3 regions of the Pseudomonas sp. B21-017 genome follow, and region 3 is predicted to be linked to each of the others. Evidence: predicted binding sites of a transcription regulator. Region 3 holds the regulator's gene; each other region holds the start of a gene.
What was found. Region 3 encodes FliA, which starts transcription of late flagellar genes. Its sites were predicted from a motif close to CTAAAGTTTNNNNNNNNNNNGCCGNTAA; they were not measured.
Positions count from the first base shown of each region.

Region 1: the regulator FliA is predicted to act here: its motif matches at 2,576-2,603, upstream of LOY28_RS15760 (methyl-accepting chemotaxis protein).
Region 2: the regulator FliA is predicted to act here: its motif matches at 4,406-4,433, upstream of LOY28_RS15995 (methyl-accepting chemotaxis protein).

Region 1 is NZ_CP087194.1:3,489,059-3,498,815, reverse strand. Features, by position in the region: gene LOY28_RS15770 (AAA family ATPase) at 1-15, opposite strand, end outside; gene pnuC (nicotinamide riboside transporter PnuC) at 12-575, opposite strand; gene LOY28_RS15760 (methyl-accepting chemotaxis protein) at 814-2,448, opposite strand; gene LOY28_RS15755 (undecaprenyl-diphosphate phosphatase) at 2,743-3,573, shown strand; gene LOY28_RS15750 (DUF1294 domain-containing protein) at 3,570-3,998, shown strand; gene LOY28_RS15745 (MmcQ/YjbR family DNA-binding protein) at 4,006-4,365, opposite strand; gene LOY28_RS15740 (LysR substrate-binding domain-containing protein) at 4,362-5,270, opposite strand; gene LOY28_RS15735 (FMN-dependent NADH-azoreductase) at 5,401-6,012, shown strand; gene LOY28_RS15730 (dienelactone hydrolase) at 6,182-7,219, shown strand; gene LOY28_RS15725 (MFS transporter) at 7,247-8,434, opposite strand; gene LOY28_RS15720 (ABC-F family ATPase) at 8,604-9,757, opposite strand, start outside.
Region 2 is NZ_CP087194.1:3,543,658-3,553,414, forward strand. Features, by position in the region: gene LOY28_RS15975 (phenylacetate--CoA ligase family protein) at 1-1,274, shown strand, start outside; gene LOY28_RS15980 (GNAT family N-acetyltransferase) at 1,274-2,233, shown strand; gene LOY28_RS15985 (LysR family transcriptional regulator) at 2,222-3,148, opposite strand; gene LOY28_RS15990 (aldo/keto reductase) at 3,264-4,259, shown strand; gene LOY28_RS15995 (methyl-accepting chemotaxis protein) at 4,500-6,494, shown strand; gene LOY28_RS16000 (DUF411 domain-containing protein) at 6,698-7,144, shown strand; gene LOY28_RS16005 (YqaA family protein) at 7,144-7,578, shown strand; gene LOY28_RS16010 (alpha/beta fold hydrolase) at 7,718-8,761, shown strand; gene LOY28_RS16015 (D-2-hydroxyacid dehydrogenase family protein) at 8,775-9,728, shown strand.
Region 3 is NZ_CP087194.1:4,810,886-4,820,642, forward strand. Features, by position in the region: gene motD (flagellar motor protein MotD) at 1-818, opposite strand, end outside; gene LOY28_RS21670 (flagellar motor protein) at 834-1,574, opposite strand; gene LOY28_RS21675 (chemotaxis response regulator protein-glutamate methylesterase) at 1,574-2,704, opposite strand; gene LOY28_RS21680 (chemotaxis protein CheA) at 2,754-5,006, opposite strand; gene LOY28_RS21685 (protein phosphatase CheZ) at 5,044-5,832, opposite strand; gene LOY28_RS21690 (chemotaxis response regulator CheY) at 5,854-6,225, opposite strand; gene fliA (RNA polymerase sigma factor FliA) at 6,393-7,133, opposite strand; gene fleN (flagellar synthesis regulator FleN) at 7,130-7,960, opposite strand; gene flhF (flagellar biosynthesis protein FlhF) at 8,077-9,402, opposite strand; gene flhA (flagellar biosynthesis protein FlhA) at 9,414-9,757, opposite strand, start outside.

The DNA of each region.
Region 1 (9,757 bases), 1.3 Mb from region 3:
CACCAGGACTTTCATGTGCGCAACGCCGGGTCGGCGCGCCACGTCCGCCAGCCTTGCACCGCCAGCAGGGCGAAAACCCCATAGAGGGCGGCGGTCAGGTACAGCTCTTTGTAGATGAACAGGCCGACGAAGATGACGTCCAGCGCGACCCACAGCGGCCAGCATTGCAGGCGTTTTTGTGCCATCCATAACTGTGCTACCAGGCTGAAACCGGTCAAGGCGGCGTCGAGCCAGGGTTGGGCGGCGTCGGTCCAGTGAGCCATCGCAGCGCCCAGCAGCAGGCTGCCGACCGCGCCCACGGCCAGCCCGAGCGCGACGGATTGGCCATCGAGCAGGCTGACGTGCCGCCCGTCATGCGTCACGCCCGCGCGAGTCCACTGCCACCAGCCGTAAAGCTGCAACGCGGCGTAGATCACTTGCAGCAGCATGTCCGAATACAGCTTCACCTCGAAAAAGATCCAGCTGTACAGCAGCACCATGACCAGACCGACCGGCCAGCACCAGGGGTTCTGTTTGACCGTCAGCCAGACGGCAATCACACCGAGGGCGGCGGCAAACAGTTCAAGCCCGGACATGGAGGATCCTTGGGGAAGACGAAAGGGGGGAGGATTGTAGCGGCAGGCGCTGCCAAGTAGAACCGGCTTGCGCAGTCCGGTGTAGCAGCTGCCGAGCCTGCGAGGCTGCGTTCGGTGTGGGCCGCATTCGGACGAAGCCGTCATAAATTCTGCGCACACGGTCTATCTGGAACCGGCGTCGCCTGATTTCACGACTGCTGCGCAGCCGAACGCAGGCTGCGCCAGCTGCTACAAGTGATCAGACGCGAAACTGCTTGAGCAACCCGTTCAACTGTTCGCTCAATTCCTTGAGATGAACACTGGCCACGCTCGACTGCTCGGCCGCCAATGCCGTGCTGTGGGACAACCCGGCGGCCTGGGTGACGTTCTGATTGATGTCTTCCACCACATGCGCCTGCTGCAAGGTTGCACTGGCAATCGAGGCATTCAAGCCGTTGAGGTTGCGCAAGGCCTGGCCGATGGCATTCAGGCTGGCACCGGCCAGGCCGGCCTGCTCGATGGTCAGTTGCGAGGCGCGGCTGCTGTCGCCAATGACCTTGACCGCCGCTTCGGAATGGCTTTGCAGGCGTTCGATCATCGACTGGATTTCTGCCGTCGACTTCTGGGTACGCTGGGCGAGCAGGCGCACTTCATCGGCGACCACCGCGAACCCTCGACCTTGCTCACCGGCCCGGGCGGCTTCGATGGCAGCGTTGAGGGCCAGCAGGTTGGTTTGCTCGGCGATAGAGCGAATCACTTCCAGGACACTGCCGATTTGCGTGCTTTCGTCGGCCAGCGTACGAATCACTTCCACCGCTTGATCGATGGTCGAAGACAGCTTGTCGATCTGCTGCAGGCTGCCATCGATATTGATCTGTCCCTGCTGTGCCTGAGATTCGGCATCGCGCATTTCACTGGCCGCGTGCTCGGCGTTTTTCGCCACATCCTGCACGCCGTAGGTCACTTCGTTGATCGCGGTCGCCACCAGTTCCATTTGCTGGGACTGCTGCTGGCTGCGTTGCTGGGCTTGTGCGGCGTCGTTGCCCAGTTCGCTGGAAGACTGGCCCAGCGCGCCGGCGGACACTTGCAACTGATTGATCACCAGGCGCAGCTTGGCGGTAAAGGCGTTGAAGTGTCGGGCCAGTTGCGTGACTTCGTCCTGGCCGTGGGTATCGAGGCTGCGGGTCAGGTCGCTTTCACCGCTGGCGATATTGGCCATGGCATTCACGGTTTCCTGCAACGGGCGCACGATGCTGCGGGCAATCATGATCACCAGCAGCGCCATGATCAGGGCAATCACCAGGCCGACGAAAGACGCCTTCCAGACTTGCGCATTAAACTCGGCTTGCATGTCGTCGATGTACACGCCCGAGCCGATCACCCAACCCCAGGGCTCGAACAGTTTGACGTAGGAGGTTTTTTCCACCGGCGCACTGGCGCCCGGTTTCGGCCAGCGATAGTTGACCATGCCGGCGCCCTTGGACTTGGCGATGGCAGCCATTTCGTTGAACAGTGCAAAACCGTCCGGGTCGCGGATCGTCGAGAGATTCTGGCCTTCGAGTTTTGGATTGGTCGGGTGCATGACCATGACTGGCGTCAGGTCGTTGATCCAGAAATAGTCATTCTGGTCGTAGCGCAAACCCCGCACGGCGGTCAGTGCCTGCTGTTGCGCGGCGGCGCGGGTGAGGGTGCCGGCGGTTTCCAGGCCGTGGTAGTAGGTCAGGATGCCACTGGCGGTCTGCACCACATGCTGGGTCTTCTGGGCCTTGGCCTGATAGAGGTCGTCGTGGATCTGCTTGAGCATCAACACGCCCAACGTCAACAGCATCACCACGGCCACGATCAAGATAAGCCACAAGCGTCGGCTGATCGACACACTGCGCAAGCTGTTCATAACGCTGTTACTCCGTTTTCTTGTTCTTGTCATAAACGATCGCCAGCATCCAACCACACGTTGCCGATCGGGCCTATCCTACTCAGGTCCTATTACGCGGCAGCGTAAATGAGGCTTGTCTGATAGGATTTCGGCCCCGCGCGGAAAAACCTGAGTCCAAGTCGATTTTTCACGGAATTTTTACGGTTTTGTGTGGATCTTGTGCGCGCGGGGTTTCAGCGCACGCTGATCGCGAATAACGCTCTACAAATTATTAACGGGGCATGCCTGGGGGCATGGCTTCTTGGGGGAATGATGGATCTTTGGACAGCCTTTCAGGCATTGATTTTAGGCGTTGTAGAAGGGCTGACCGAGTTCTTGCCCATTTCCAGTACCGGGCACCAGATCATTGTGGCGGACCTGCTCAATTTCGGCGGCGAACGAGCGATGGCCTTCAACATCATCATTCAGCTCGGCGCGATCCTGGCGGTGGTCTGGGAGTTCCGTCGCAAGATCCTCGACGTGATCATCGGTTTACCGACGCAGCCCAGCGCTCGACGCTTTACCGCGAACCTGTTGATCGCCTTCATGCCGGCCGTGGTATTGGGGGTGATTTTCGCCGACCTGATCCACAAGTACCTGTTCAACCCGATCACTGTGGCCAGCGCATTGGTCGTGGGCGGGATTATCATGTTGTGGGCTGAACGCCGGCAGCATGTCGTGCATGCCGAAAGCGTCGATGACATCACCTGGAAAGAGGCCCTGAAAGTCGGTTTTGCCCAGTGCCTGGCGATGATCCCGGGGACCTCGCGTTCCGGTTCGACGATCATCGGCGGTTTGCTGTTCGGGTTGTCGCGCAAGACGGCCACCGAATTCTCGTTCTTCCTTGCCATGCCAACCATGGTCGGCGCAGCGGTTTACTCGGGCTACAAATACCGCCACCTGTTTGTTCCGGCTGATTTCCCGGTGTTCGCCATCGGCTTTGTCACCGCGTTTATCTTTGCAATGATCGCCGTCCGGGGCCTGCTCAAGTTCATCGCCAGCCACAGCTACGCGGCGTTCGCCTGGTACCGCATCGTGTTCGGCCTGGTGATCCTGGCGACCTGGCAGTTCGGTTGGGTCGACTGGACCGCGGCCAAGCCATGAGCGACGCCACCGCACGCAACAACCCCGGACGCAAGTCCGGGGGAGCGATTCAAAACCTGCGGTTGAAATTGCTGGTGTTCGTTTTGCTGTGCGCAGTGCCGTTGTTTGGCTCGGTGTCGCTGTGGCTGCGCGGGGTGTCGGTGATTCCCCTGGCCGCCTATGGCATCGTCAGCGTGCTGGCGTTTTTCCTGTACTGGGGCGACAAGCACAAGGCCCGCACCGACAGCTGGCGCACGCCGGAGAACGTCTTGCACGCGGTGGAACTGGCGGGCGGTTGGCCGGGTGCCTTGCTGGCCCAGCAAGTGTTTCGGCACAAAACCCGCAAGGTTTCGTTTCAACTGGTGTTCTGGCTCATCGTGCTGATGCATCAGGTGTTCTGGATCGACCAGTTGTTTTTGGGTGCTCAGCTGTTCGCGCTGTTCTAAAGCTGTTTTAAAGCAGCAAGCCGATCTGCGTGCGCTTGGGCAACTTGCTCACCACCAGTTGGTGGGAACGTTGCAGCAAGCCTTGCAGCTCTTCGGTGCCCAGCGGGTAGGGCGTGTCCATGATGATCCACTGCGCCCGGGCCAGATACGGCGCCGGGTGAATGCCCGGTCGGTCGCAATGACCCAGGAACAGGTCCTTGTCGACCTTGAAGGCCAGGGACTGACCCCGCAGGTTCTGCAAGGCGAACATCTTGCTCCCGGCAATCGAAAACACCCTTACGCCCCCCCACTTGTAATCCTCCCGCGCGCCGGGCAGCGCCAGGCAGAATTGCGCGACATCCTCTTCGCTCATTGGTCTTGCCTTCATAACAGTCGGTCCCCACAGGCATTGAATGATTCGATCAAATGGTCGATCCAGGCGCGTACTGCCGGCATTACCCCGCGCCGATGAGGGTAGACCGCTTGCAGCCAACCGCCCGGCAATGACCAGTCAGGTAGCAGCTGCACCAGCGAGCCGTTTTCCAGTTCCTGCTCGCAATACATCATCGGCAACACGGTGAAACCCAGCCCGGACAGGGTACACGCCTTGCGCACGAGAAAATCGTCGATGCCCAATCGGGCTTCGAATGTCATTTCACAGGCCTTGCCCTGCTGGTCGAGCATCCGCAGATGCACCAGCCGATCGGCTTCCAGTGCGCCCAATATCGGTACGTTTTTCAAGTCGTCCGGGGTCTTGATCTGCCGCTCGCGAAGAAACGCCGGGCTGGCGACCATGACAGTCTGCGCCTGACGTAAGCGGCGGGTGACCAGCAGTGGGTCTTCATCTCCCAGTTCCCGCACTCTCAAGGCGACATCGACGCCTTCGGTCACCAGATCAACCCGGCGATTGAGCAGCAGCATCTCCAGCTGAACCTGCGGGAATTTCTCCAGGAACTTGCTGATCACCGACGGGAACATGTCGTGGGCCAACCCCACCGGGCAGGAAACCCGCAGCCGCCCCCGGGGTTCGCTGGACATGCTGGCCACCGCTTCGTCGGCCATCTCGGCCTCCAGCAGCATCGCCTGACAGTGTCGCAAGTAGCGCTCGCCCACAGCGGTCAGGTTGAGTTGGCGGGTGGTGCGTTGCAACAGACGCGCGCCCAGGCGTTCTTCCAGTTCGGCGATGCGTCGTGACAACCGAGACTTGGGAATCCCGAGCAAACGCCCGGCCGCCGCGAAGCCGCCGGCCTCGACCACCTTGGCGAAGTAGTAGAGGTCGTTGAGATCTTGCATGATTTAAATCCAGCTGTTCTATCAGTGGGACGAACTATCGCATTATTGCCAGCTAATCAGCTATTGGTTTCGTTGGTAGGATTGTTTCCATCAGATCGCCGGGTGGCGATCCTCACCTTGGAGATCCCACATGAAATTACTGCATATCGATTCGAGCATTCTGGGTGACAACTCGGCTTCCCGTCAGTTGAGCGGTGAAGTCGTCAAAGCCTGGCAAGCCGCCGAGCCTGGCGTTGTGGTGACTTACCGCGACCTGGCCGCCGATGCCATCAGCCATTTCTCCGCCGCCACGCTGGTCGCCGCTGGCACCGCCGCTGAGCTACGCAACGCCGCGCAACAGCATGAAGCCGATTTGGGTGCGCAGGCCCTGGCCGAATTCCTCGCCGCCGATGCCGTCGTGATTGCAGCGCCGATGTACAACTTCACCATCCCGACCCAACTCAAGGCCTGGATCGACCGCATCGCCGTAGCCGGCCAGACTTTCCGCTACACCGAAGCCGGCCCTGAAGGCCTGTGCGGCGGCAAGAAAGTGGTGATCGTTTCGACGGCTGGCGGTTTGCACGCTGGCCAACCGACCGGCACTGCTCACGAAGAGTACTTGAAGGTGATGTTCGGCTTCCTCGGTATCACCGACATCGAGTTCGTCCGCGCCCATGGCCTGGCCTACGGTGATGAAGTACGCAGCAAAGCCATGAGCGACGCTCAGGCGCAAATCAGCGAACAATTGTTCGCCGCCGCGTAAGGCTTGCGTAAAGTCGTAAACAGCTCGGGCAATACCCCTGAAACTCTGTATTCTGGTCATCGTGATGGCCAGGTACAGAGTTTTTTGTTTCTGGCGGCGATCAGTTTCTGGCCCAGGTTATGCAGTCGAGGGTTAACATCTGCGGTCAGGTAATAAGGTGGGGCATCCCATGGTGCGTCTTTGTGCAACATTACTGATTTGCCTGTTCGGCAGCCTGAATTCGGTGCACGCCGCGCCTGTGCTGTTTCCTCACTGGAGCGTCGGTTTCCATGAGATGACATTCCTCGACCCGCTGGACTTGCAGCCGATGCGCGCCATCGCCTTTTATCCGTCCAGTGAGAGGGAACATTCCAGCAAGCTCGAGGGCTACACGGTCGAAGCCGGTGAAGACACCAAAGTCGCCATCGGACGCTTCCCGATGTTGATGCTGTCCCATGGCAACACCGGAACCCCGCTGGCCCTGCACGATCTGGCCACCTCGCTGGCACGCAAGGGGTTTGTGGTGGTGGCGGTGATCCATCCCGGCGACAACTCCAAAGACCACAGCCGCCTCGGCACCTTGAGCAATCTTTACGGGCGGCCGATCCAGATTTCCGAAGCCATAACCGCGACCTTGGGCGACCGTATGCTTGCGCCCTTCGTCAATGCCGATCAGGTTGGGGTGATCGGCTATTCGGCGGGCGGTGAGACTGCGTTGATCCTGTCCGGCGCCACCCCGGACCTGGACCGTCTGCGCCGTTATTGCCATGAGCGCCCGGACGATCATGATGCCTGCAACACGCAAGGTGAATTGATCGTCGACCGCGATGACTTGCAGCCAGTGCCAGACCCGCGAGTGCATGCCTTGCTGTTGATGGCACCGCTGAGTCTGAAGTTCGGCCGCCAGACCTTGGCCGAGGTGCATGTGCCGGTGCTTCTATACAGCGGCGATGGCGACAAACTGGTGGCGTTCGACAAAAACGCCGCAGCGCTGGCGCGCAAACTGCCGACTGCACCGGATTTCAAATTGCTGGCCGGGGCAGGGCACTTCGTGTTCCTGGCACCGTGCAACGAGGAACAGATCGCCGCCATGCCGGCGCTGTGCACCGATGCCGACGGCGTCGACCGCAAGGACATTCACCGCAACCTGATCTCCGAAGCCGGACGTTTCTTCTCCCATGCCTTGGGCAAACCGAGTCGGGCCGGCATGCAAACTGCCGATCAATAAACTCCCACAAGAGATTTACAGCAGGCTTTAGACCATCGCCCGGTGTTTCAGTAACAGGGTCAAACCGAGTCCAGTCACGGACAACAACGCCGCACTGAAGAAAATCCACGCATACCCCAGGTTCAACGCCACCGCGCCCATCAACGGCCCGGCAATCGCCAGCGCCAGATCGAAAAACACCGCATAAGCACTCAAACCCGCGCCGCGACTGGAATTGGGCACCTGCTTGATCGCTTCCACGCCCAGCGCCGGATAGACCAGCGACAGGCCGAAGCCGGTCAGGCCTGCGCCAATCAAGGCGTAAACGGTCGAGGGCGCCAGCCACAACAGGACCAGCCCCACGGTTTCAACGCTCATGCAGGCAATGGCCGAGGTGAAGCCGCCGAAACGGCTGATGCTGGAAATGAACAACAGCCGCGACAGAATAAAACACACCCCAAACACCGTCAGGCAGTAAGCCGCTCCCGTCCAGCTACGACTGGCGTAATACAGGGTAATAAAAGTGGTGAGCGTGCCGTAGCCGATAGACGCCAGGCTCAGGCTCGCGCCGAAAGGGGCAATGCGCCCGAATACCGCCCAAAACGGCAGCCGCTCGCCGCGAATTACTGGCACCGAGGGTTTGTTGCGGATCAACAGCAGTGCCAACAGGGCCAGTAACGACAGCACGATCCCGAGGCTGGCGAAGCCCAATTCAGCGACCATCACCACGCCCAACGGTGCGCCAATGGCAATGGCGCCGTATGAGGCAATCCCGTTCCAGGAAATCGAACGTGCCGTGTGCTCGACACCGACCTGGCCCATGCACCAACTGATGGTGCCGACTCCGATCAACCCTTGGGCGATCCCCAGCAACAACCGGCCAGCGATCAGGATGATCAGGCTCAACAGCGGCAAACTTTGCAGCAGGGTCGACAGCAGCGTCAGCACGCCGCTCAACACAATCCCCGACAACCCGTAAACAATTGCCCGTTTGGTGCCGACGCTGTCCGACAAGCGCCCGGCCATCGGGCGGCTGAGCAGGGTGGCCAGGTATTGCGAACCGATGGTCAGCCCCGCAACGATGGCGCTGAACCCCAACTGTTCATGCACATACCCCGGCAACACGGCAATCGGCAGGCCGATGCAGAGGAAGGCAATAAAGGTATAGAAAACGATGGAAACGATCTGCAGGGTGATCGCCATGGAGCTTTGCGGGGGCAGTTGCTGCACAGACATGAGAGCTCGATCGCGGTAGGCGGTAGGAGAACTGCATCATGGCGCGGGCGTGAAATAAAAGAAAGCAGGCTAACGATGTGGATGACAGATCGGCTGTAAGTGGATCAACCTGAAATGCAAAAAGCCCCGTCACCAGGACGGGGCTTTCCATTTGCAGCCAGTAGCCGCCTTACATCAACACGCCCTGACTACGCAGGTAGTCGTCATAGGTGCCGCTGAAGTCGATCACGCCATCGGCGCTCAACTCGATGATGCGGGTGGCCAGGGACGATACGAACTCACGGTCGTGGCTGACGAAAATCAGCGTGCCCGGGTAGTTCTCCAGCGCCAGGTTCAGCGCCTCGATGGATTCCATGTCCAAGTGGTTGGTCGGTTCGTCCATTACCAGCACGTTCGGCTTTTGCAGGATCAGCTTGCCGAACAGCATGCGACCTTGCTCACCACCGGAGATGACCTTGACCGACTTGAGGATCTCGTCGTTGGAGAACAGCATACGCCCGAGGGTGCCGCGAACCAGTTGCTCGCCGCCCTGGGTCCATTGGCCCATCCAGTCGAACAGGTTGCAGTCGTCTTCGAAGTCGTGCGCGTGGTCCTGGGCGTAGTAGCCCAGCTCGGCGGCGTCGGTCCATTTCACGGTGCCGGCGTCCGGGGTCAGTTCGTTGACCAGGGTGCGCAGCAGGGTGGTTTTACCGATACCGTTCGGGCCGATGATCGCCACTCGCTCGCCGGCTTCAACGGTGAAGCTGAAGTCCTTGAACAGGGTCTTGCCGTCGAAGCCTTTGGCCATGCGCTCGACGATGACCGCCTGACGGTGCAACTTTTTGGTCTGCTCGAAACGAATGAACGGGCTGACACGGCTCGAAGGTTTGACTTCGGCCAGCTGGATCTTGTCGATCTGCTTGGCGCGGGAAGTTGCCTGCTTGGCTTTCGAGGCGTTGGCCGAGAAGCGACTGACAAACGATTGCAGTTCCGAGATCTGCGCTTTCTTCTTGGCGTTGTCCGACAGCAGTTGCTCGCGGGACTGGGTCGCCACGGTCATGTACTCGTCGTAGTTGCCTGGGAACAGGCGCAGCTCGCCGTAATCCAGGTCAGCCATGTGGGTGCACACGCTGTTCAGGAAGTGACGGTCGTGGGAGATGATGATCATCAGGCTGGAGCGCTGGGTCAGCACGTTTTCCAGCCAGCGGATGGTGTTGATGTCCAGGTGGTTGGTCGGTTCGTCGAGCAACAGCACTTCAGGATCGGAGAACAGCGCCTGCGCCAGCAACACGCGCAGTTTCCAGCCCGGCGACACTTCGCTCATCGGGCCGAAGTGCTGCTCGA
Region 2 (9,757 bases), 1.3 Mb from region 3:
CGCTTGAACAACTTGTACCTTATATAAGACAACACTCCAACTTCTACCATAAACATCTGGAACACTTGCCCGAGAACGGGCTTACTTTAAAAGATCTGCCATTAACCCATGTGGCCGACTATTGGTCCGGTAGCAACGACTTGAGTCATTGGTCAGTCCTGACCGGAGATGTCGATGATGCACTGGTATTAAAAACCGGAGGCTCGACCAGCCAAGGCAAACTTGCGGTTTACTCCTACGAGGAATGGCAAGCCTTGGTCAGCACGTTCGGCGCCAGCCTCTCAGCTCAACTGAACAATGGCGACCGGGTTGCCAACCTGTTTTTTTCAGGGGATCTCTACGCCAGCTTTCTGTTCGTCCACGACTCCCTGGCCTATGTCGAGCGATCCATCTGCGAATTTCCGTTTACCGGAAACGTCGAGCCGGACGTATTGGCGGATGCCATAGAGCGGCATCGGATCAACGTTCTGGCCGGCGTACCGGCACAACTGCTGCAATTCTGCGCCTACCTGGCGCAGCATCGGCGTGTGTTGTACGGGGTTGAGACGCTGTTATATGCCGGCGAAAGCCTGTTTGCTCCGCAGTTGGCAATCCTTGGGGAAATGTTCCCCAATGCCCGTATCGCCTCGATCGGCTACGCCAGCGTAGACGCCGGGCTGATAGGCGCCAGCGATCGCGACTGCGCATTGGGCGAGCATCGGGTGTTCGATCAACAAACCCTGCTGGAAATCGTCGACGAACACACCGGTGAAGTGATTGAAGAGTGCGATCGCACCGGGTTGTTGGTACTGACCAACCTGACACGCCGGCTTATGCCGCTGCTGCGCTACCCAGTGGGCGACCGTGCCTGTTGGCGTGAGCCGGCCGCAACCCCGAGGCGTAAATTCGCGCTCAAAGGGCGCAGTGCCCACAGTCAACGAGTACGAGTCGGTGTGTTGTCGCTGTTCACTGAAGAAATACACGAGATCGTCCAGCGTGTAGCGCACAGCGAACAATGGCAATTGCTGATCGAGCAGACCGGCCCCAAGGATCTGCTGAGCGTGAAGTGGGTGCCCGAACCTCAGTTACAAGCCGTCGAACCGGTGCTCCGCGAATTGCGTGAAGCGCTGCTCGCCCACTACCCCGCCATCGACGACCTGAGCCGCGAGGGTCTGCTGGAGTTTCGAGTACTGCCTTGCGCAACCACAGACCTGAAACTCCACCCTCGCTCGGGCAAACAACTGCGGGTGCTGGATTTGCGAGTGTATGACGTTCCCTTGCAGGAGTTCGTGTGATGACCCCGTTGATAATTCGCGCCTACCGCCCTTCCGATGCAAACGCAGTGAGTCGATTGTTTCAAGAAGTCTACGGCGATCATTACGCTCAGCCGGATGTTTACCTGCCGAACATGATCAATCAGCACAATGCCGAGGGTCACTGGCAATCAATGCTGGCTGTGGATGACACAGCCGTCCTCGGTCATGCCGCGTTGCGACGCGACACACCTTCGAATACCGCGGAACTGGCCCTCACCGTGGTACATCCCGCCGCGCAGGGGCAGGACATCGCCACTCGTCTGGGCCGCGAACTGCTGAGACAGGCAGGTTCTCTGGGGCTTAAAAGCGCCTCGATCATGCAAGTGACCCACCATCCCTACACGCAACGCATCGCAAAAAAACTCGGTTTCCACAACACTGGACTGCTTCCCGATTACGTCCCCTCGCCATTTGGCGAACCACTTCCGGAAACCATGGTGATGTGTTGCCACATGATCGAAGGACACACACGACCACTCCCCGATATCCAATGGCCCGAAAGCTGCCGGGCGCTTATGCAGCACCTGTGCTCGGTATTCGGAACCCACCAGGACACTCCGCGCCTCGCCACGTCCTTGCAAATTGAACAACATCAGCATCGGGTCGACATTATCATTCAGCATTTGAACAATGATTTACTTGAGCAACTCCGGCAACTGCCCGGGCACTGGGTGATCTCGGCACGGCTCGAACTGTCCCGGCACTTCGCCCGGGACTTGTGCAGTTTTTCGGCGCTGGGCTTCGCCTTTACCGGCTTGATGCCTACGTCAGGTGACAATGGCTGGTTCGCCCTGTTTCATCGGGGCGTGCAGGTTCGATCCCTCGATCTGGGCTGCGTATACATGCAACAGTTGCATGACGATTTGCAGCAGAACGCGAGCGCCACGAGAAGCCAGCGCTGCGCCGATGCACCCATTGGAGCCCGCTCAGCCGCGTGAGGGTTTCCTGTAAAAGTCATTACCCGGCTGAGCGCAAAGTTCCACCAGCCAGTCGACAAATACCCTAACCCGCCGGGATAACTGGCGGTGAGGAGGATAGAGCGCCGTCAGCGGCATACCCGGTGGCGGCACATCCCTCAGGACCTCGATCAAACGTCCCTCCTTCAATTGACGGGCAACGTGATAATACGGAGCCTGGACCAAGCCATATCCCGCCTCACACGCCGCCAGATAGCCATCGGAGCTGTTGACCGCGACGTGCTTGGGCAGGTCGATCAACCGCAACTGCCCATCGACGACAAACTCCAGTCCGTAGCGTTTGCCCGTGCTATTGGAAAAGTACTCCACCATCTGATGCCCCTTCAGATCCTCCAGACACCGCGGAGTCCCGCAACGTTGCAAGTATTCGGGACTCGCACACGTGACCTGATCCAGTGTGGCCAGCGGTCGCGCCACCAGTGATTCGTCCAGGGCCGAGCCGCCCCGCAACACGCAATCGACACCTTCGCGGATCAGATCCACAGTCCGGTCATTCAAACCGATTTCCAGCTCGATCAAGGGATAGCGTGCAGTGAATTGCGGCAATGCCGGGATCACCATCAAACGCCCCACTCCCGCCGGCATATCCACTCGCAACAGGCCTTTGGGGTTGTGGCGAGCAGCGGAAAACACGGCTTCGGTTTCCTCCAGATCCGCCAGCAACCGCACGCAACGCGGGTAATAGGCTGCGCCATCGAGCGTCAGGCTGATTTGCCGGGTGGTGCGTTGCAGCAGTTGCACGCCCAGGTGGGCCTCAAGTTGCTTGATCAGAATGGTCACGGAGGCACGCGGTAATTGCAGGCTGTCCGCCGCCTTGGCGAAGCCGCCCAGTTCGACGATTCGCGTGAATACACGCATGGCGTTTAAACGATCCATGGTCAGGACTCGATGATTATTTAGAAATTACGAACAGTGATAGCACTTTTAGCCGGTTTATCTTCGTTCTGTCGAGATCGACACTAAGCGCCTACATCCACAGGGAGTTCATTTCATGCAAACACGTCAACTGGGCAAGAACGGACCACAGGTGTCAGCCATCGGTCTAGGCTGCATGGGCATGACCGATTTCTACACCACCGGCGTGGACACCCGCGAAGCCACGGCAACGCTGCATCGCGCGCTGGAGTTGGGGATCAACCTGCTCGACACGGCAGACATGTACGGCCCACATACCAACGAAGAGCTAATCGGCAAGGCGATTGTCGGCAAGCGCGACCAAGTGTTCCTGGCCAGCAAGTTCGGCATTGTCCGTGACCCGTCCAACCCCGGCGCGCGTGGCGTCAACGGTCGCCCGGAATACATTCGCGAAGCGATCGACGGCACCCTCAAGCGCCTGGGCGTGGAAACCCTGGATTTGTATTACCAGCACCGCATCGATCCGCAGGTGGCCATCGAGGAAACCGTCGGCGCCATGGCCGAACTGGTGAGGGCCGGTAAGGTGCGTTACCTGGGATTGAGTGAGGCCTCAGTCGATACACTGGAGCGAGCGCACAAGGTTCATCCGATCAGCGCCCTGCAAAGTGAATATTCGCTGTGGAGCCGCGATCAGGAAGAGAACGGTTGCCTGGCCGCATGCCAGCGCCTGGGCGTGGCCTTTGTACCTTATAGCCCGTTGGGCCGGGGCTTTTTGACCGGGGCACTGAAAAGCCCGGATGACTTCGCCGCAGACGACTACCGTCGCTTCAGCCCACGTTTCCAAGGGGAAAACTTTGCCAAAAACCTGTTGCTGGTGCAGCAGGTACAAACACTGGCCACCGACAAAGGCGTGACAGCCGGCCAATTGGCCTTAGCCTGGGTCTTGGCTCAAGGGGATTACCTGATCCCGATTCCGGGCACCAAACAACGTAAATACCTGGAGGAAAATGTGGCCGCGCTGGAGGTGAAACTGAGCCGCGAAGAGTTGCAGGCCCTTGAAGCGATATTCCCGGCCAATGCCACCGCTGGCTTGCGCTATCCGGAAGAGGTCATGAAGTTGCTCGACCGGTAGCCGTTGCCTGGCCCGCTCGACAGTTCGAGCGGGCCAACACAACCGACCACGTCAGGCCCTGGCCTTCACGCCCTTGCCAATGGGGACCGAGATCGACACTTCCCGCCCACCCCCCGTCACCCCAGTCAAATCTTGCACGACCGTACCTAAAGCTCAGCCTTCGCGCGCCGATAGCCCTTCGACGCCGCCGATTTTCGAACCCCTACCCAATAATAAAAACGCTGCACAAGGACCGGTCCCATGCCCGCATTCCGTACCATTCAGGCTCGCTACACGCTGTTTCTGGTCCTGTTCATCCTGCTGCTATCCGTGCTGACCGTGGCTGGCATCAGCCAGTTGGTCGCGCCGAAGCTGCGTCACACCGAAGAACAAGTTGCCCTCAATCGCATCGCCGAAGTGGCCGAGCAGATCCAGGGTGAACTGAACAAGGTGCAAGCCCAGCAGCGCAGCATCACCCAGACCATTCCCCTGCTCGACAGCGCCGCCATCGACACGGTTCTGCCAGGCCTGGTCGATCAGTACGGTGAACTGAAGGTCTTTGGTGGCGGGATCTGGCCGTTGCCTGGTCAGCGCGAAGCCGGGCGCAACAAGTTCAGCACCTTCTGGCACCGCGATGCCTCGGGCAAACTGGCGGTCAACACGTTCTGGAACAGCGACGCGGCACCCAACTATTACGACCAGACCTGGTACAAGGGCGGCATGCAGACCCCGCGCGGCCAATGTGCCTGGGCCGCCGCTTATAAAGATGATGCCAGCGCCGAACCGCGCACCAACTGCGCCATGGCCATTCAGAAAAACGGCGCGGCGTACGGTGTCTCGACCATCGACGTGACCCTGGGTTTCTTCAACGACCTGGTGGCGCGCAAGGAAAAAGACCTGGGCGCCGAGATGCTGATTGTCGAGGGCGACGGCAAGATCATCAGCAACAGCTCGCGAATCAGCGGGCCGATCGTGTTGAAAAACATTAGCGAGCTGGCTGCCAACTCGCCGTTTGCCGCTCAGGTCAAGGCTGGTCTGGCGCAGCGTGACCAACCCCTGCAACGGGTCGAGTTCGATGACAACGGCGAAGCCAGCACCTTCTTCATGCGTCCGATCGAAGGCACGCCGTGGCTCCTCGCCACCGCCCTGCCGACCCGGCTGATCACCGCCCAGCGTGACGATGTGCTGAGCACCTTGAGCCTGTTGCAGATTCCGATGGTGATCCTGCTGGTATTGCTGCAGGTGTACGCCATCCGCCAACTGATCCAGCGTATGAAAGCCTTGAAAGCCAACATCGATGCCTTGTCCACGGGGGATGCCGACCTGACCCGACGCATCACCATCCGCGCCGAAGACGAACTGGGCGCCATCGGCCATTCGGTCAACGCCTTCATTGCCTACTTGCAGAACATGATCGGCGAAGTCACTCAGGCCACCGGCGCAATGGCGTCGAGCCTGGAGAACCTGCAACGCACCTCCGCGCATACCAGCAAGATTCTGGTGCGTCACGCCTCGGAAACCGATCAGACCGTCACCGCCATCACCGAAATGAGTTCGACCGCCGACAGCGTCGCGCAAAACGCTGCCGAGACTGCCGCCTTCACCCAGCGCGCCAACGAACACGCCGATCGCTCCCGCGTGGTGGTCGGCGAAGCGTCCAGCAGTGTGGTGGCGCTGATCGGCGAAGTGGCGAGTGCCACCCATAAAGTCGAAAGCATGCAACAGGACGCCCAGCGCATCACCGAGATTCTCGGGGTGATTGGCGCCATTGCCGGGCAGACCAACTTGCTCGCGCTCAACGCGGCCATCGAAGCCGCCCGGGCCGGTGAGCAAGGTCGCGGGTTCGCGGTGGTTGCCGATGAAGTCCGTGCCCTCGCCGCCCGCACACAGGCCAGCACTTCGGAAATCAACGAAATGCTGTCTCGCCTGACCCAAGGCGTGAGTTCTTCGGTCAGCGCCATGGAAAACACCCAGGCCAGCTGCCAGTCAGCCGCCGATGCCACGGCCCGGGTCAACTCCGGCCTGGATGAAATGGCCGGCTCGGTCAGCCACATTAATAGCCTGAGCACCCAGATCGCCACGGCCGCCGAGCAGCAAAGCGCCGTGACCGAAGAGATCAACCGCAGCATGGTGCAGATCCGCCACATGGTCGACGAACTGGTGCAAAGCGGTCAGGCCAGCGAACTCAACACCCGGCAATTGCTGGAGGCCAACAACCGGGTGAGCGCGATCATGGGGCGGTTCAAGGTGCGTTGACTGTCGCCCCCCTGAGCGCCGGTTTTCAACGCTTAGGGGGCGAACCTGACAACTTTGTCATTGCGCGCTCATTCAGCTGACAGCTGAATCCTGCGATGATCTGGCCAGCCGACCTTGTATAACTTAGAAACACTCGCGCAATGCCCAGTCGGATAAAAGAGTCAAAATGCACCTTTTTGGCCGTAACCCGAGACGAGACTCCCATGCGAACCCACCTGCGTCTGGCCGCCCTGAGCGCCCTCTTCATCTCCTCCCTGGCCCAGGCCGCCGACCTGATCCCGATCGAAGTGCACCGCGACGCCAATTGCGGCTGCTGCAAAAAATGGGTCAGCCATCTGGAAGCCAACGGCTTCAAGGTCGAAGACCACGTCGAAGCCGATATGAGCCAGTTCAAGCAACAACACGGCGTACCGCCTCGCCTGGCGTCGTGCCACACCGCCTTGATCAACGGCAAGTTCGTCGAAGGCCATGTGCCGGCCGACCAAGTGCTGGCCTTGAGCAAACGTGACGATCTGTTGGGAGTTGCTGCCCCCGGTATGCCGATGGGCTCGCCCGGGATGGAAATGGACGGCATGAGCGATGCCTATCAGGTGATCGGCCTGCAAAAGGATGGCACTGACGTGGTGGTGGCGGACTACCCCGCCCATTGATGTTCGGTGCCTACATCGGGTTGTTTCTCGCGGCGTTCGGCGCCGCGAGCCTGCTGCCCTTGCAGTCCGAAGCGGTGCTGGTGGGGTTGTTGCTCAGCGACCGGTATTGGCTCTGGTCGCTGTTGGCAGTGGCAACGCTGGGCAACGTGCTGGGGTCGCTGCTGAACTGGTGGCTGGGACGCGGCATCGAGCGGTTTCGCGAGCGGCGCTGGTTTCCGGTCAGCCCTCGCCATCTTCAACAAGCCCAAATACATTATCTGCGCTACGGTCATTGGTCCTTGCTGCTGAGTTGGGTGCCGATCATCGGCGACCCGCTGACGCTGGTGGCCGGCGTCATGCGCGAACCGCTGGGGCGTTTCCTGATGATCGTGACCCTCGCCAAGGGTGCCCGCTATGGCGTGCTGGCAGTGGCCACGTTGGGCTGGATGGGTTGAACGAAAGGCCCCGTGTATCGGCGTTCGCCGTAGCAGCTGCTACAAAAAGAGTGCATCGCGAGGGGAATGGCTTGACTGCGTTTAATGTCACCCTAATCACGCCAATCCAGCATCGGCGGATTTCCTGTGGAGTTTCCCCATGTCGCCCATCCTTTCCCGCTGGTTACCCGGCCTGCTGCTAACGGCGGCACTGCCGGTTCTCGTTTATGCCCAGAACCAGGCCCAGGCCGAAACACCAGAATACGGCCTGGAACTCCAGGGCTTTGACTACCCCTACACGGTCAAGCATTTCGCCTTTCAATCCCAGGGCAAATCCTTGCAAATGGGCTACATGGACGTTGCCGCCCAAGGCAAGGCCAACGGCCGCAGCGTGGTGTTGATGCATGGCAAGAATTTCTGCGCAGCCACCTGGGACAGCTCGATCAAGGCACTGAGTGAGGCCGGTTACCGGGTCATCGCCCCGGACCAGATCGGCTTCTGCACCTCCAGTAAACCGGACCACTATCAGTACAGTTTCCAGCAACTGGCGAGCAACACTCAGCAACTGCTCAAAGCCCTCGGCATACAAAAGGCGACCCTGCTCGGCCACTCCACCGGCGGCATGCTCGCCACCCGCTATGCGCTGCAATACCCCGATCAGGTCGAACAACTGGCGCTGGTCAACCCCATCGGCCTGGAAGACTGGAAAGCCCTCGGCGTGCCATATCGCTCGGTCGATCAATGGTATGAGCGCGAGCTGAAAGTGACCGCGCAAGGTATTCATGACTACCAACGCACCACCTATTACGACGGCCGCTGGAAGCCCGAGTTTGACCGCTGGGTGAACATGTACGCAGGCCTGGCCAAAGGACCGGGCAAAACAGCGGTGGCGTGGAACTCGGCGCTGATTTACGACATGATCTTCAACCAGCCGGTGTACTACGAGTTCAAGGACCTGAAAGTGCCGACCCTGCTGTTGATCGGCACCTCCGACACCACGGCCATCAACAAAGACATCGCACCGCCCGAGGTCAAGGCGAAAATCGGTCATTACGATGTACTCGGCAAGCAAGTGGCGAAGCTGGTCCCCCAGTCGACACTGATTGAATTCCCGGGTTTGGGCCACGCGCCGCAGATGGAGGAGCCGGCGAAGTTTCATCAGGCGTTGCTCGGCTGGCTGAACAAAACCAATCCCGTTCGTTGATGAGGTAAGGCTGATGGCGGTGCAGATTGCGGTGATCGATGACTGGCAGGACGTAGCGCGCGACGTGATGGACTGGTCAGTGCTGGACAGCATCGGCCAGGTGAGTTTTATCCATGACTACCCGGCCGATAACGAAACCCTGGCCGAGCGCTTGGGCGCATTCGAGGTGATCTGTGTGATGCGCGAGCGCACCCGGTTCGACGAAGACCTGCTGCGCCGCTTGCCCACCCTCAAACTGTTGGTCACCGGCGGCATGCGCAACGCCGCCCTGGACCTTAAGGCCGCCGCCGCGCTGGGCATCCAGGTCTGCGGCACCGACAGCTACAAACATGCCGCGCCAGAACTGACCTGGGCACTGATCATGGCCGCGACCCGCAACCTGGTGGTCGAAGCCAACGCCTTGCGCGCGGGCTTTTGGCAGCAAGGCCTGGGTGGCGACTTGCAGGGCAAGACGCTGGCGATCCTCGGCCTGGGCAGTATCGGTCAACGGGTTGCCCAATTCGGCCAGGTGTTCGGCATGCGCGTCATTGCGTGGAGCGAAAACCTCACCAGTGAACGGGCCGCTGAAGTCGGCGTGACCTATGTCAGCAAGCAGGAACTGTTCGAGCAGGCCGATGTGCTGTCGATCCATCTGGTGCTCAGCGAGCGCAGCCGAGGGCTGGTGGACGCTCAGGCGCTGGACTGGATGAAGCCCACGGCATGGCTGGTCAATACCGCGCGCGGGCCGATTGTCGATGAAGCGGCACTGATCAAGGCCCTGCAGAAAAAACGCCTGGCGGGCGCAGCTCTGGACGTGTTCGAGCACGAGCCGTTGCCCCGCCATCATCCCTTCAGAACGCTGGACAATGTGTTGGCCACGCCCCATGTCGGGTACGTCAGCCGACAGAACTATCAGCTGTTCTTTTCGCAGATGATCGAGGACATTCAGGCTTGGGCGGCCGGGGCGCCGATTCGGTTGCTGGGCTGAGACGGCGTTATCGTTCTTCGCGGGCAAGC
Region 3 (9,757 bases):
TGTGTGCCAGCCCGCTTCAATGCGGCATCCGGTTGTGCATGAGCCGTTCCGGTACCGGTGAGGCTACGGCGTACATCAAGATTGCGTGACACCACCAGCACCACCCGACGGTTGCGCGCACGGCCTTCGGCGGTGGCGTTGTTGGCCACTGGCTGGAATTCGCCATAACCCACCGATGCCAGGCGACCAGGGTTCACGCCCTGCATCGCCAGCATCCGCACGATGCTCGCCGAACGGGCCGAGGACAGTTCCCAGTTGGTTGGGTATTGCGCGGTGCGGATCGGTTGATCGTCGGTGAAACCTTCGACGTGGATCGGGTTGTCGAACGGCCGGAGGATCGCAGCGACCTTGTCGATGATGTTGAACGCAATGTCGCTGGGCATGGCGTCGCCGCTGCCGAACAACAGGCTGGAATTGAGTTCGATCTCGACCCACAACTCGTTGCCGCGCACGGTCATCTGGTTGGAACTGATCAAGTCGCCGAACGCCGCGCTGATGTCATCGGCGATGCTTTTGAGTGGATCGTTGGCGGCCTGGGCGATGCCGGCGTCGATCTGCTCGCTGTCCTTGACCAATGGCTTGGCCGGGGTCACGGTCTTCGGTCGCTCTTCGCCGATGGGTATCGGCTTGAGGGCGCGGTCAGAGTCGGTAAACACCCCGATCAACGCCTCGGAAATGATCTTGTACTTGCCTTCGTTGATCGACGAGATCGAGTACATCACCACGAAGAACGCGAACAGCAAGGTGATGAAGTCGGCGTAGGAAACCAGCCAACGTTCATGGTTCACATGTTCTTCATGTTGCCTGCGACGAGCCATGATCCATTTCCCCCATCAATCCATGAAGCCCTGAAGCTTCAACTCAATAGAGCGAGGGTTTTCACCTTCGGCGATCGACAGGATCCCTTCCAGCAACATTTCGCGATAGCGCGACTGCCGTAACGCGATGGACTTGAGCTTGGCGGCAATCGGCAACAGCACCAGGTTGGCACTGGCCACGCCGTAGATGGTAGCGACGAAGGCGACGGCGATGCCACTGCCCAGTTGCGATGGGTCGCCCAGGTTGCCCATGACGTGAATCAGGCCCATCACCGCACCGATGATACCGATGGTCGGCGCGTAGCCGCCCATGCTTTCAAAGACTTTGGCGGCTTCGATGTCGCGGCTTTCCTGGGTGTAGAAATCCACTTCCAGAATGCTGCGGATCGCTTCCGGCTCGGCACCGTCGACCAGCAATTGCAGGCCTTTACGCGAGTAGCTGTCAGGTTCGGCGTCGGCCACCCCTTCCAGCCCGAGCAAACCTTCCTTGCGAGCGGTCAGACTCCAGTTCACCACGCGATCAATGCCGCCGGCCAGGTCCACGCGAGGCGGAAACAGAATCCAGGCGAGAATCTGGATGGCACGCTTGAAGGCACTCATCGGCGATTGCAGCAGCGCGGCACCGATGGTGCCACCGAGTACGATCAACGCCGCCGGGCCGTTGGCCAGTGCGCCGAGGTGACCGCCTTCAAGGTAGTTGCCGCCGATGATGGCGACGAACGCCATGATAATCCCGATAAGGCTGAGCACATCCATCAGATGCAAGCCTCAACCAGGTGCCGACCGATGTCGTCGAGGCTGTACACCGCGTCCGCGAGTTCGGCTTTGACGATGGCCATTGGCATGCCGTAGATCACACAACTGGCTTCATCCTGGGCCCAGATCGCACTGCCACCCTGCTTGAGCAGACGCGCGCCTTCGCGACCGTCGGCGCCCATGCCGGTCAGTACCACCGCCAGAACTTTGTCGCCGTAGGACTTGGCCGCGGAACCGAAGGTAATGTCCACGCACGGCTTGTAGTTCAGACGCTCGTCGCCCGGCAGGATTTTCACCGCGCCACGGCCATCGATCATCATCTGCTTGCCACCCGGTGCGAGCAGCGCCAGGCCCGGACGCAGGATGTCGCCATCCTCGGCTTCCTTGACACTGATGCGGCACAGCTTGTCCAGGCGCTCGGCGAAGGCCTTGGTGAAGGCTGCCGGCATGTGCTGGATCAACACGATGGGTGCCGGGAAGTTGGCCGGCAACTGTGTCAGAACCCGTTGCAGCGCAACCGGGCCACCGGTGGAGGTACCGATGGCGACCAATTTGTAGGCTTTGCGTTTCGGCGCGGGAGATGACGGAGCCGCTGCATGGGGGCGCGCCGCAATCGGTGCCGGTGCCGGACGCGCAGGCGCGCTGCTGCCGTAGCTGCCGACGCTCGAAGGCGCAGGCGTCGGGGCTGGCGCAGCGACCGGTGCCGGAGGGGTGTAGGCGCTGACACGACGGTTACTGCGCGAGATGCTGAGAATCTTCTCGCACAGCAGTTGCTTGACCTTCTCCGGGTTACGGGAGATGTCTTCGAAATTCTTCGGCAGGAAGTCCACCGCGCCGGCGTCCAGCGCATCGAGGGTGACCCGGGCGCCTTCGTGGGTCAGCGAGGAGAACATCAACACCGGGGTTGGGCAGCGCTGCATGATGTGCCGCACCGCCGTGATGCCATCCATCATTGGCATCTCGTAGTCCATGGTGATCACGTCTGGCTTGAGGGCCAGGGCCTGATCGATCGCCTCTTTTCCGTTGGTCGCCGTACCGACGACCTGGATATTTGAATCCGCTGCAAGAATTTCCGAGACGCGGCGGCGGAAAAACCCCGAATCGTCCACCACCAGGACTTTGACTGCCATAAACACTCCGTTAGACGGGGCGAGGCTCTGGCGCCCCGCTCCCCCAGAATCAAATACGCCGTGCGGCGTAACGCTTGAGCATGCTCGGAACATCGAGAATCAGAGCAATGCGGCCGTCACCGGTGATGGTGGCGCCGGACATGCCCGGGGTCCCCTGGAGCATTTTGCCCAATGGCTTGATGACCACTTCTTCCTGGCCCACCAACTGATCGACGACGAAGCCGATCCGTTGAGTGCCCACCGAAAGGATCACCACATGGCCCTCGCGCTGCTCTTCGTGAGCGGCGGAGCTGACCAGCCAGCGCTTGAGGTAGAACAAGGGCAGCGCCTTGTCCCGCACGATCACCACTTCCTGGCCGTCCACCACGTTGGTGCGCGACAGGTCGAGGTGGAAGATCTCGTTGACGTTCACTAGGGGGAACGCGAACGCCTGGTTGCCGAGCATGACCATCAGCGTCGGCATGATCGCCAGGGTCAACGGGACCTTGATGACGATCTTCGAGCCTTTGCCCTTGGTCGAGTAGATATTGATGGTGCCGTTGAGCTGGGCGATCTTGGTTTTCACCACGTCCATGCCCACGCCACGACCGGACACGTCGGAGATCTCGGTCTTGGTCGAGAAGCCCGGCGCGAAGATCAGGTTGAAGCAATCGGACTCGCTGAGACGGTCCGCCGCATCCTTGTCCATCAAACCTTTTTTCACGGCGATCCCGCGCAAAACGTCAGCGTCCATGCCCTTGCCGTCATCGGAGATGGACAGCAGGATGTGGTCGCCTTCCTGTTCAGCGGACAGAATCACTTTGCCGCTGCGAGGCTTGCCCATCGCTTCGCGATCAGCCGGCTCTTCGATACCGTGGTCGACCGAGTTGCGCACCAAGTGGACCAACGGGTCGGCCAGGGCCTCGACGAGGTTCTTGTCGAGGTCGGTTTCTTCGCCGACCAGTTCCAGGTTGATCTCTTTCTTGAGCTGGCGAGCCAGGTCGCGAACCAGGCGCGGGAAGCGCCCGAAGACTTTCTTGATTGGTTGCATCCGGGTCTTCATGACCGCGGTTTGCAGGTCGGCCGTGACCACGTCGAGGTTCGACACGGCCTTGGACATGGCTTCGTCGCCGCTGTTGAGGCCCAGACGAACCAGGCGGTTACGAACCAGTACCAGCTCGCCGACCATGTTCATGATTTCGTCGAGACGCGCGGTGTCGACCCGCACGGTGGTCTCGGCTTCGCTGGTTGGCTTTTCCGCGGGCGGCGCGGCCGGGGCACGAGCAGGAGCCGGCGCTGCGGCGGCAGCAGGCTTCGGCGCTTCGGCTTTTGGCTCGGGTGCCTTGGCCACAGGTGCTGGCGCCTTGGCAACCGGAGTCGCTACCGAAGCAACAGCAGACGCAGTGCCCACTTCAGTGAACTTGCCCTTGCCATGCAATTCGTCGAGCAGCGATTCGAATTCATGATCGGAGATCAGATCGCTACCGGCCGCAGCGGCGGTTGGCGCAGCCGGGGCTGGCGCCGAAGCGATTGCCGATTCCAGCGCATCGACCGCAAAGTTGCCTTTGCCGTGCAACTGGTCGAGCAGTGCTTCGAACTCGTCGTCGGTGATGTCGGAGCTGTCGCCGGCGGCTTTCGGAGCAGCCGGAGCAGCAGGCGCAGCGGCTACTGCATCGGCGGCGAACTGGCCTTTGCCGTGCAATTGATCGAGCAACGACTCGAACTCGGCATCGGTGATTTCGTCACTGGCGGCTGCATCGGCGGCAGGCTGCGAAACAGGCTGCGCAGCCGCTACGGGCGCCTCGGCCTGGGCCTTGACGGCGTTCAGCGAGTCCAGCAGTTGTTCGAATTCGTTATCGGTAATGTCGCCCGATTCGCTTTCGGCGACTGGAGCTTCAACCACTTCAGCGACCGGTGCCGGTGCGGCTTCCATTTGCGGCTCGGCCAAACGGGCCAGCGCCGCGAGTAATTCAGGCGTGGCAGCCGTGATCGGGCTGCGTTCGCGGACTTCGCTGAACATGCTGTTCACCGCGTCCAGCGCTTCGAGAACCACGTCCATCAGTTCCGAGTCGACGCGACGCTCCCCCTTGCGCAGGATGTCGAACACGTTCTCGGCGATGTGACAGCACTCCACCAGCTCGTTGAGCTGGAGGAAGCCGGCGCCCCCTTTTACAGTGTGAAAACCGCGAAAAATTGCATTGAGCAAGTCCGCATCATCAGGTCGGCTTTCCAGCTCGACCAGCTGCTCGGACAGTTGCTCTAGAATCTCGCCGGCCTCAACCAGGAAATCCTGAAGGATCTCTTCATCGGCGCCGAAGCTCATTAAGGGGGTGCTCCTACAGGTCTAAAAACCCAGAAAACTAAAATCCAAGACTGGATAACAAATCGTCCACATCGTCCTGACCGGACACAACGTCTTCTCTTTTATCGGCATGAATCTGCGGACCTTCACCCTGAGAGAGATGTTTTTGTGGATCTTTTTCAGCAAGCATCGCCTCACGGTCGTGTTCGATACCCGCAAAGCGGTCTACGTGACTGGCCATGAGCACGAGCTTGAGCAGATTGCTTTCAACTTCGGTGACCAATTGGGTCACACGCTTGATCACCTGACCGGTGAGGTCCTGGTAATCCTGGGCCAGCAGAATGTCGTTGAGGTTGCTCGACACGACGCGGTTGTCTTCACTGCTGCGTGTCAGGAAACCATCGACCCGCCGGGCCAGTTCGCGGAACTCTTCAGCCCCGACTTCTCGACGCATGAACCGCCCCCAATCCGTGCTCAGCGCCTGGGCTTCATCGCTCAGGCTGTTGATCAGCGGCGTGGCGTTTTCCACCAGGTCCATGGTGCGGTTGGCCGCGGCCTCGGTCAGCTTGACCACATAGGACAGGCGCTCGGTGGCATCCGTGATCTGAGACACTTCCTCAGCTTGCGGCATGTGCGGGTCAATCTGGAAATTGACGATCGCGCTATGCAGCTCGCGGGTGAGCTTGCCCACTTCCTGATACAGGCCGCGGTCACGGGTCTGGTTGAGCTCATGGATCAGTTGCACAGCGTCGCCAAACTTGCCTTTTTCAAGGCTGTCGACCAGTTCGACCGCGTGTTTTTTCAGGGTCGACTCAAAATCGCCCTGTGAAGATTCGTTATGCTCCATAGCTCCCCCGTGCGCAGTACATCAGCCGATGCGTTCGAAAATCTTCTCGATTTTTTCTTTCAACGCCTGGGCTGTGAAGGGTTTGACCACATAGCCGTTAACACCGGCCTGGGCCGCTTCGATGATTTGCTCGCGCTTGGCTTCGGCGGTCACCATCAGCACCGGCAGGTGCTTGAGCCTTTCATCGGCGCGCACCGCACGAAGCAGGTCGATGCCGGTCATACCGGGCATGTTCCAGTCGGTAACCAGAAAATCGAAGTTACCGCTTTGCAGCATCGGCAACCCGGTCAGCCCGTCATCGGCTTCGGCGGTGTTGGTGAACCCAAGGTCACGCAACAGGTTTTTTATGATCCGCCGCATCGTTGAGAAGTCATCAACGATGAGGATTTTCATGTTCTTGTCCAATTCGACCTCCAAGCAGTCTTAAACGCGCCCAGCACCTGGACGCGCCATTTCAATCAATCCGGCAAAGCACTCAATGACTGTCTGGAGCACAACAGATCGAGACCGGTACGGTTCAACACCACACCAGCTCCATTCGCAGTGTCCCCACACTGCCTTCAGCGCGCTCGCCACTCCCCCAAACGCCCCCGCAAACGGGCCGCGCACTGGCTGTGTAACTGGCTGACCCGCGACTCGCTGACCCCCAGGACCTCACCGATTTCCTTGAGATTCAACTCTTCGTCGTAGTACAGCGCCAACACCAGTCGCTCACGCTCCGGCAAATTGGCAATCGCGTCCGCCAGCGCCGCCTGGAAGCGTTCATCTTCCAGATCGCGTGACGGCTCGAGATGAGCACTCGCGCCATCCTCATGCAGCCCTTCGTGTTCGCCGTCCTGCAACAGATCGTCGAAACTGAATAACCGGCTGCCCAGGGTGTCGTTCAAAATCCCGTAATAATCGTCGAGACTCAATTGGAGTTCGGCCGCAACTTCGTGATCTTTAGCGTCACGGCCGGTTTTAGCTTCAATCGAGCGAATCGCGTCGCTGACCATGCGGGTATTGCGGTGGACCGAACGTGGCGCCCAGTCCCCCTTGCGCACTTCATCGAGCATCGCGCCGCGGATTCGAATGCCCGCGTACGTCTCGAAACTCGCGCCTTTGCTGGCGTCGTATTTGGTTGATACTTCAAGCAGGCCGATCATCCCGGCCTGGATCAGGTCTTCGACCTGGACACTGGCCGGCAGACGCGCCAGCAAGTGGTAGGCAATGCGTTTGACCAGTGGCGCGTAACGCTCGATCAGCTCGTACTGCGCGTCACGTGCCGACTGCTTGTAGAGGTTGTAACCGCTGGCTGTCATAGCACGGGTCCTGCAGTTTGTTGCACGAGGCGCTCGACGAAAAACTCCAGATGTCCACGAGGGTTGGCCGGCAGTGGCCAGGTATCGACTTTCTGCGCAATGGCCTTGAACGCCAGGGCGCACTTGGAACGCGGAAAGGCTTCATACACCGCGCGTTGCTTCTGCACGGCCTTGCGTACGCTTTCGTCGTAAGGCACTGCGCCGACGTATTGTAAGGCGACGTCGAGGAAGCGATCCGTGACCTTGGTCAACTTGGCGAACAGGTTGCGGCCTTCCTGCGGGCTCTGCGCCATGTTGGCCAGGACGCGGAAGCGGTTCATGCCGTAGTCGCGGTTAAGCAGTTTGATCAGCGCGTAGGCGTCGGTGATCGAGGTCGGTTCGTCGCACACCACCAGCAAGACTTCCTGCGCGGCGCGCACGAAGCTGACTACCGAGTCACCAATGCCCGCAGCGGTGTCGATCACCAATACGTCGAGGTTGTCGCCGATATCACTGAACGCCTGGATCAGGCCGGCATGCTGGGCCGGGCTCAGATGAACCATGCTCTGGGTGCCGGAGGCGGCCGGGACGATGCGGATACCGCCAGGCCCTTGCAACAGCACGTCGCGCAGCTCACAGCGGCCTTCGATCACGTCGGCCAGCGTGCGTTTGGGTGTCAGTCCCAACAGAACGTCGACGTTCGCCAGCCCCAGATCGGCATCCAGCAGCATGACGCGCCGGCCGAGCTCAGCTAGAGCCAGGGACAAGTTCACTGACACGTTAGTCTTCCCGACGCCACCTTTGCCGCCGGTCACCGCGATCACCTGTACGGGATGCATGCTGCCCATGTTATTTCTTTACCTTGTCTTACTTAGACGGAGGCCACATTACTGGCTGCGCGTTCACCATCGGAACAATGCATGGCAGACCATCGATGTAGGTACAAAAAATGTTCATTAACACCTCAGCCAACCTGCTTGGTCGGGCTGTGGTAAATATCAGCGAACATGTCAGCCATGGCTTCTTCGCTGGGTTCTTCCTGCATTTGTACGCTAACGGCGCGGCTGACCAACTGATGACGACGTGGCAGATGCAAATCATCCGGAATCCGTGGACCATCGGTCAGGTAAGCCACCGGCAACTCATGACTGATCGCCAGGCTCAACACCTCGCCCAGACTTGCCGTTTCATCCAGTTTAGTCAGGATGCAGCCGGCGAGGCCGCAGCGTTTGTAACTGTGATAAGCGGCAGTTAGAACCTGTTTCTGGCTGGTGGTTGCCAGGACCAGATAATTTTTTGATTTGATGCCGCGCCCGGCCAGGCTTTCGAGCTGCATGCGCAGTGCCGGATCGCTGGCCTGAAGGCCGGCGGTATCGATCAGCACCACGCGTTTGCGCAGCAAGGGCTCCAGCGCCTGCACCAGGGATTGACCCGGATCGACGTGGGTCACCGACACGTTAAGGATCCGGCCCAGCGTCTTGAGCTGTTCCTGGGCACCAATGCGATAGCTGTCCATGCTCACCAGCGCGATGTTCTGCGCGCCGTACTTGAGCACGTAACGGGCCGCGAGCTTGGCCAGTGTGGTGGTCTTGCCCATGCCGGCCGGACCGACCATGGCAATCACACCGCCCTCTTCCAGTGGCTCGACTTCCGGGGTGGCGATCATCCGCGCCAGGTGCGCGAGCAACATGCGCCAGGCCTGACGAGGCTCTTCAATGTCGGTAATCAGTGCCAGCAGATCGCGCGACAACGGGCCGGACAGGCCGATACGTTGCAGGCGACGCCAGAGGTTGGCCTGGGCCGGACGGCTGCCTTGCAGCTGATTCCAGGCCAGCGAGCCAAGCTGCACTTCCATCAGTTCACGCAGGCTGTTGAGCTCGAAACGCATCGAATCGAATGCGCGCGGATCGACACCGGTCGCCGCAGCAGGCGCGGGGGCCGGACGCCGAGGTTCGGCGAGCGCCGGTTCGATCAGCGGTTCGGCGGCGGTCAACGGCAGGCCGGCGAACAACTGGCGATTGGTGGTCTTGTCGCTCTCGCCATCGCCGCGCAGGCTCAGTTCGGCCTGGGCGGTGACGATCCGCGACTGGGTCTTGCGCAGCTCATCCTCGAGTTCCATGTTCGGAACACGCGGGGCCAGCGCCGACAATTTGTAATCCAGGGCAGCCGTCAGCTCGACACCGCCGGCGATCCGGCGATTGCCAATGATGGCGGCATCAGCGCCCAGCTCATCACGAACCAGTTTCATGGCCTGACGCATATCGGCGGCGAAAAAACGCTTAACTTGCATAAACCACTACCTCAGCCGTTGGGCCCTACTGTCGCAACGATGGTCACTTGCTTGTTGTCAGGAATTTCCTGGTAAGCCAACACGTGCAAACCCGGCACTGCCAGCCGACCGAATCGCGAGAGCATCGCGCGAACCGGACCGGCCACCAGCAGAATCACCGGCTGACCTTGCATTTCCTGACGCTGCGCCGCATCGATCAACGAGCGTTGCAGTTTTTCCGCCATGCTTGGCTCCAGCAGAACACCCTCTTCCGAGCCTTGTCCTGCCTTCTGAAGACTATTGAGCAATATTTGTTCCAACCTTGGTTCCAAGGTGATCACAGGCAGCTCCGACTCAGTGCCTACAATGCTTTGCA